Regions from separate parts of the Sphingobacterium sp. UBA6645 genome, predicted to be linked through region 3. Evidence: riboswitches for the same ligand, from Rfam matches in the RefSeq annotation. Region 3 holds a riboswitch; each other region holds the start of a gene.
What was found. A riboswitch is a leader RNA that binds a small molecule or an ion and turns the genes downstream of it on or off. The one in region 3 is predicted to bind S-adenosylmethionine.
Positions count from the first base shown of each region.

Region 1: it holds a riboswitch for S-adenosylmethionine, as region 3 does, so the genes downstream of both, B2400_RS12570 (methylenetetrahydrofolate reductase) here and B2400_RS12170 (O-acetylhomoserine aminocarboxypropyltransferase/cysteine synthase family protein) in region 3, are expected to answer to the same signal.
Region 2: it holds a riboswitch for S-adenosylmethionine, as region 3 does, so the genes downstream of both, metE (5-methyltetrahydropteroyltriglutamate--homocysteine S-methyltransferase) here and B2400_RS12170 (O-acetylhomoserine aminocarboxypropyltransferase/cysteine synthase family protein) in region 3, are expected to answer to the same signal.

Region 1 is NZ_DKLH01000068.1:15,840-18,110, reverse strand. Features, by position in the region: gene B2400_RS12570 (methylenetetrahydrofolate reductase) at 68-1,024, opposite strand; SAM riboswitch class I at 1,070-1,168, opposite strand; gene rimM (ribosome maturation factor RimM) at 1,248-1,775, opposite strand; gene B2400_RS12560 (SusC/RagA family TonB-linked outer membrane protein) at 2,134-2,271, shown strand, end outside.
Region 2 is NZ_DKLH01000022.1:37,571-39,841, forward strand. Features, by position in the region: gene ahcY (adenosylhomocysteinase) at 1-639, shown strand, start outside; SAM riboswitch class I at 1,236-1,336, shown strand; gene metE (5-methyltetrahydropteroyltriglutamate--homocysteine S-methyltransferase) at 1,407-2,271, shown strand, end outside.
Region 3 is NZ_DKLH01000063.1:1,828-4,098, forward strand. Features, by position in the region: gene B2400_RS12170 (O-acetylhomoserine aminocarboxypropyltransferase/cysteine synthase family protein) at 1-1,276, opposite strand, end outside; SAM riboswitch class I at 1,512-1,625, opposite strand; gene B2400_RS12175 (hypothetical protein) at 1,804-2,238, opposite strand.

The DNA.
Region 1 (2,271 bases), on a different contig from region 3:
CAAAACCGAAATCTAAAACATCGGCTCCACGCTCTAATATCTATTGTCTAAAATCTAATATCTAATCCTACACTAATTTTTCTACAATCTTCTTCGTCGGTCCCGGATTACTCATTGTATAGAAATGTAATACTGGCGCGCCAAACTCAATCAGTTCTTTACACTGTTGCACTAACCACTCCTCGCCTACCTGGCGCACATCCGCATTAGTCTTACATGCATCCACAGCATCGCTCAATTCCTCAGGGATATCCAAGTGAAAGATTCGAGGAAGCGTAATCAACTGATTCTTCGTTGTCAGGGGTTTCAAACCCGGAATAATCGGAACATGGATACCATGCTCACGACATTTCGTCACAAATTCCTTGTACTTCTCCACGTTGAAGAACATTTGCGTAACAATAAACTCCGCACCCATTTCCACCTTCTTCTTCAACCATTTAAAGTCTGTATTAAAGTTTGGTGCCTCGAAGTGCTTCTCCGGATAGCCCGCCACTCCGATACAGAAGTCGGTCTTTGCCGAGCTCTCGATATCCTCATGGAGATAACGACCATTGTTCATATCAACGACCTGCTCCAGAAGATCCGTCGCATAGGCATGACCACCAACCGTCGGTATAAAGTCCGAATCACCTTTTCTCGCGTCTCCGCGTAGTACCAACACATTATCAATACCCAAAAAGTTAAGATCAATCAAAGCATTCTCGGTCTCCTCTTTCGTAAAACCGCCACAGATCAAATGCGGAACCGCATCCACCTTATACTTACTCATAATCGCAGCACAGATAGCAACAGTGCCCGGACGCTTACGATAGGCGACACGCTCTAATAGACCACTGGAATGCTGTTTATACAGGTAATCCTCGCGATGGTAAGTAACATCAATAAAAGGCGGATTGAACTCCATAAGCTCATCCATGGTCTTGAAAATACTCTGAATTCCCTGTCCTTTTGCCGGTGGCAATAACTCAAATGAATATAGGGTCTTACCCTGTGCGTTCTTAATGTGGTCTACGATTTTCATAAAATTCCTTTAGGCTTAGAGAAAACACAGCGATACCTGAGTTTCAGCTTATCTTTCCCTATCGGGGTAGAATTTAGCACCTTGTCAAGGGACAGGTTGCTAAGGCTTCAGCGGGTCTAGTCCCTCTGCCTTTCTCTATAAGCGAGGGCTAATATCGCTAATAGAAGCAAGAACTCAAAATGAAAACCAGAAAATAAAATGGAAAAATATCGAAAACGCCGTTCTACTGCTCGAAATACATATCGATCAATCCCTCAGGAAGACGAAGTACAACAACCTGTTCCTCAGGATCTATGCCTACAATGAAGTTTTCGTTCAATGGGAACATCACTTCCGTGCCATCCATATCGACCGTAGCGATGAACTGCTGCGGCATCTCTTGCACCTGTGTAATCTCCCCAAGCTCACCTTCTTCCTCTTCAATTGCCATGTAACCTACTAAATCCGTGTAACGGAAATCATCGGGATCTCGCTCAGGCTTCTGATCTAGCGGCAAATACATTTTCTTCTTGATCAAAGGCTGGGCCTTATCAATATGATCGATGTCCTCAAAAGTAGCGTAAGCCGTACTATTGTTGTGCATCTTCAACGTATCAACGAAGTAGGGTACTAACTTCTTATTCACCTCGAGAAACAATACATCAAAATCCAAATCCATATAGTCCTCAAATTCAAAGAATAATTGCACCTCCCCTTTCAAGCCGCGGGTTTTACTGATGTAACCTATATAGAATGTTTGATCGATTGTCATAGCATGAATTTAAATACAAAAGTACAGAAATAATCGGACAATAAAACGCCTAAGGCACGCCGCTGCAATACCGTCCAATTTAACAATTAGGAAAATCAAAAAAACAATGAAAATCAGGCAAAATGACAGGGATATAATTAATTGATACATAGTTGTTGAAGCAACTTAATGATATCAAAAGTATTACTATTTATATTAAAAAGCCATTTACATGTTGTTGCATATGCAATCGTTTGCATAAAAATACGCAAACGTTTGAGTTTAAAAATGATATAGCATTCTATTTACAAAAAGTTAATATTGCCGCAACAATACTAAATTGTGTAGCCAAGATCTACTTTTATTAAACAAGACGCTTATGTGCAAAAAAAGATTATCCAGGGCATTTCTTGCCAGTACGTTTTACCCAATTACATCGGTACTGACATTAGCCCTACTTACCCCAGATGCTGTGTTAGCATCTAACCTAAAAGAATCCAGTTCTATTCATGCCCTT
Region 2 (2,271 bases), on a different contig from region 3:
TACGGAGATGTAGGTAAAGGTTCCGCAGAATCTTTACGTTCTGCTGGAGTACGCGTAATCGTTACGGAAATTGACCCTATCTGTGCGTTGCAAGCGGCAATGGAAGGCTACGAAGTGAAGAAAATGGCTGATGCGATTGTTGAAGCAAACATCGTAGTAACCACAACAGGTAATAAGGATATCGTTCGTCCGGAACACTTCAAAGCAATGAAAGATAAAACTGTAGTTTGTAATATCGGACACTTCGATAATGAAATCGATGTTGCCTGGTTAAATGACAACTACGGATCTACTAAAGTGGAAATCAAACCGCAAGTTGATAAATATACAATCGACGGTAAGGATATTATCTTATTAGCCGAAGGCCGTTTAGTAAACTTAGGATGTGCAACTGGTCACCCTTCTTTCGTAATGTCAAACTCGTTCACTAACCAAACTTTAGCGCAATTAGAGTTGTGGACAAACACAGATCAATACGAAAAGCAAGTGTACACACTTCCTAAACACTTAGATGAGAAAGTTGCTCGTTTACACTTAGCACATATCGGTGTAGAGTTAGAAGAACTAACACAAGAACAAGCAGAATATATCGGTGTTACGGTAGAAGGCCCTTACAAGCCGGAAGCGTATCGTTATTAGATATTAGATATTAGACATCAGATATTAGATGTAAGATTTAAGAACCTGCAGCAATGCAGGTTTTTTTGTGGTTTGTTTTGAAGAAAGGAAGGATTTTAGAATTGGGATTTTGTCTTTGAAATAGGAAAGGAAGGGAATTTTGTTTTGAACAGGGAAAGGAAGGGAATTTTGTTTTGAACAGGGAAAGGAAGGATAAAAGGATGAGCAGGATCGTGTATTACGTTTGATAGCGGATGAATTATATTTTTTATAGGAGACGTTTAGTGAAACGTCTTCTGAAACGCACGATTATGATCTGAATCCCATCATTCTCCACTATACCTGATCCTGTCAATCCTTGAATCCTTCCTTTCCTGGTTCAGAAATAGTATTTAGTAGTTAGTACTTAGTATAAAGAACTATGGTGGGCAATTTGTCCCTCACTTTTACCGCATGCCAAATATCCTGCTCATCCTTGCATCCTTCCTTTCCTTTCTTCAAGACAAATTCCAATATCTAACATCTAAAATCAATTTCCGCCATAGGTCTAACTACTAACTACTAAATACTAACTACTTTTTTTTGTTTTATTCAATTCTTCTCCATATCTTAGCCGTCGCTTATAGAGAAAGGCAGAGGGAATAGACCCGATGAAGCCTTAGCAACCTGTCTCTTGACAAGGTGCTAAATTCTACCTTTGAAAAAGGAATGATAAGCCAAGTTCACTAGTCCTAAGTGGCCTTCTCTAGCAAAGTAAAATAGTAGATTAAAAATTTATTCAATACTGTATGTTATTAACGAACAACTTAGGATACCCACGTGTGGGTGCATTCCGCGAGCTAAAGAAAGCTAACGAAGCTTACTGGGCGAAGAAAATTAGCGCGGAAGAATTATTGCAAGCTGGACTGAAAATCCGTGAAGGCAACTGGAAGACTCAACAAGAAGCGGGTATCGATTTGATCCCATCGAATGACTTCTCATTTTACGATCAAGTATTGGACTTATCTTTAACTGTAGGTGCAATCCCTGCTCGTTACAATTCATTATTAAATAAAATCGATCGCCAATATAACTTAGACTTATATTTTGCGATGGCTCGTGGTTTCCAAGAGGGTGGCGTAGATGTTACTGCTATGGAAATGACAAAATGGTTCGACACGAACTACCACTATATCGTTCCTGAGTTTGTAAAAAACCAAGAATTCAAATTAACTTCTGAAAAATTCTTAAGCGAATATAACGAAGCTAAACAATTGGGTATTGAGACTAAACCAGTTATCATTGGCCCAATCTCTTACTTATTATTAGGTAAGGAAAAAGAATCAGGATTTAACCGTATCGACCTTATCGATAACTTACTTCCTGTATACGAAGAAATCTTATCAAAGTTAGCGGAAGCTGGTGCTCAATACGTTCAAATCGACGAACCTTTCTTAGCGCTTGATATTGATGATGCTACTCGCGCATTGTACGGTAAAGTTTTTGAAAAACTTGCTGCTGCTGCGAAAGGCGTTAAATTAATCGTTGCTACATATTTCGAAGCTCTACGCGACAACGAAGACACAGCAGTTAGTCTTCCGGTATACGCGTTACACCTAGACTTAGTTCGTGGTGAAAAACAGCTTGACACTATATTATCAAAAGTTCCAGCTT
Region 3 (2,271 bases):
CTGCTTTGATATCGTCGATATGCTCAATACCTACCGATAATCTTAGCTGTCCTGGAAGTACACCAGCCTTAGCTTGGTCTTCAGCACTTAATTGCTGATGCGTTGTTGCAGCAGGGTGGATAATTAACGTCTTCGCATCCCCAACATTCGCTAGGTGGCTGATCAATTGCAAAGCATCGATGAAGTCATTTGCTTTCTCAACACCGCCTTTAACAGTGAATGATAAAACAGCACCGTAGCCATTCTTTAAATACTTCTGTGCATTTTGATGATATGGGTGGTTTTTCAATCCAGGGTAGCTAACTTTCTCTACTTGAGGATGAGCATCCAACCATTGTGCAATCTCTAATGTGTTATCAACATGACGTTGAACGCGTAATGATAAGGTTTCTAAGCCTTGTACCAATAAGAAAGAGTTGAATGGAGATAGGGCAGGACCGAAGTCTCTCAGGCCTTCTACTCGCGCTCTAATAGCAAACTGTATGTTTCCAAAAGGACCATTCTCACCAAATACATCAGCGAAAACTAATCCATGATACCCTTCTGAAGGTTCTGAGAATTGTTTGAATTTGCCATTTCCCCAGTTATAGTTACCACCATCGATGATGACACCACCGATACTAGTACCATGTCCACCAATCCATTTTGTTGCAGATTCAACAACAACGTTCGCACCATGCTCCAATGGCTTAAACAAATAACCTCCAGCACCGAATGTATTGTCCACGATTAATGGAAGGTCGTGCTTCTTCGCAACAGCAGCAATGCGCTCAAAATCCGGGATGTTGTAGCTCGGATTTCCGATTGTCTCCACGTAGATAGCTTTTGTTTTATCATCAATCAAAGCTTCAATTTTATCAGCATCCGTATCTTCTGCAAAGCGAGCTTCGATCCCTAAGCGTTTAAAAGAAACTTTGAATTGGTTGTAGGTACCTCCGTACAGATTTGCACCCGATACAAAGTTATCACCTGCCTCTAGGATATTCGTTAAAGCGATGAACTGTGCCGCTTGTCCCGAAGCAACAGCAACTGCCGCAACACCTCCCTCTAATGCAGCGATGCGCTTTTCAAACACATCCGTTGTCGGGTTCATGATACGGGTATAAATATTTCCGAATTGTTTTAATGCAAATAGATTAGCACCGTGCTCTGCATTTTCAAATACATAAGACGATGTTTGGTAGATAGGCAATGCTCTAGAACCAGTAGTAGGGTCTACTTCTTGTCCTGCATGTACCTGTAATGTTTCAAATTTTAAGTTCTTAATATCAGCCATTGTTGTAATTTTTTAAAATGATAAATAATGAATTATGTTCTTTAATCGCTAAGCTTTGGTCGTCATGTAGAGGTATGAGAATTCCTTATCCAAGGAATCTGGGAATACCGACGACTATCGCATTCGTGAACAGGTGTTCACGACGAAAAAGATAGTATAAGGAGAGTTGCTAGCAGGTTTGCCGCTAGAAAATCCAATAAAAGAATTTGTAAATGTTGAAGTCATAGTCTTTTGTCATTTATATGCTCCGCAGCTTAATTGCTTTGGACAGGAATTGGCACCTTTTCAATCGTTATTGAAGGTTGCCAGTGGGTCTTTGAGCCAGTCTCTCGCCACTTCTTTATAAATCAAGACCAATCGTTTTGAAGGGTTTTGATTAGGTGCCAATTGCTCGGCACTGCGCAAATATACATTGCTAAAATCAATTATGCAATGTTTTTTTAATAAACAAGCTTCTGAATTCGATAAGTATTGAAAATATCGAACTCAGAAGCTTGCAAAAATATCAATCTGATAATAGCCTCAGCTTAATAAGAACCAGGTTTTAAATCGCGCATTTGGATAATCTGGTCTACGATGTAGACCGTGTTTCCACGCCATGGCAATACACCACGGTATTCCTTGTAGTGAAGATCGAATACTTTTCCGCTGTTCACTTCCAGAATACGATAGATAGAATCGTTCTCCACAGAAAACTCAAACTGATTGCTCGTTAATCCTGTACCGGTTTTAGTTGCGCCAAAGCCTTCTTGAATCAGTTTTCCTTCGTAGGTCTTAAATATATTACCTTTCTTCACGGCATAGTTCAAGACGCCGGATTTTACGCCCTCGCCAAAAACATTGTAGTAATTCCAATAGACCCAACCTGCAACGATTAGGACAACAATTAATAGCGTCCAGCTGATAAACTTGCCGATCATTGATCCACCTTTCTTAGGCTGTTGGTTTGTTGTGGTTTCCATGTTCTTATATTTATTTGTCTGCAATCCGCAAAA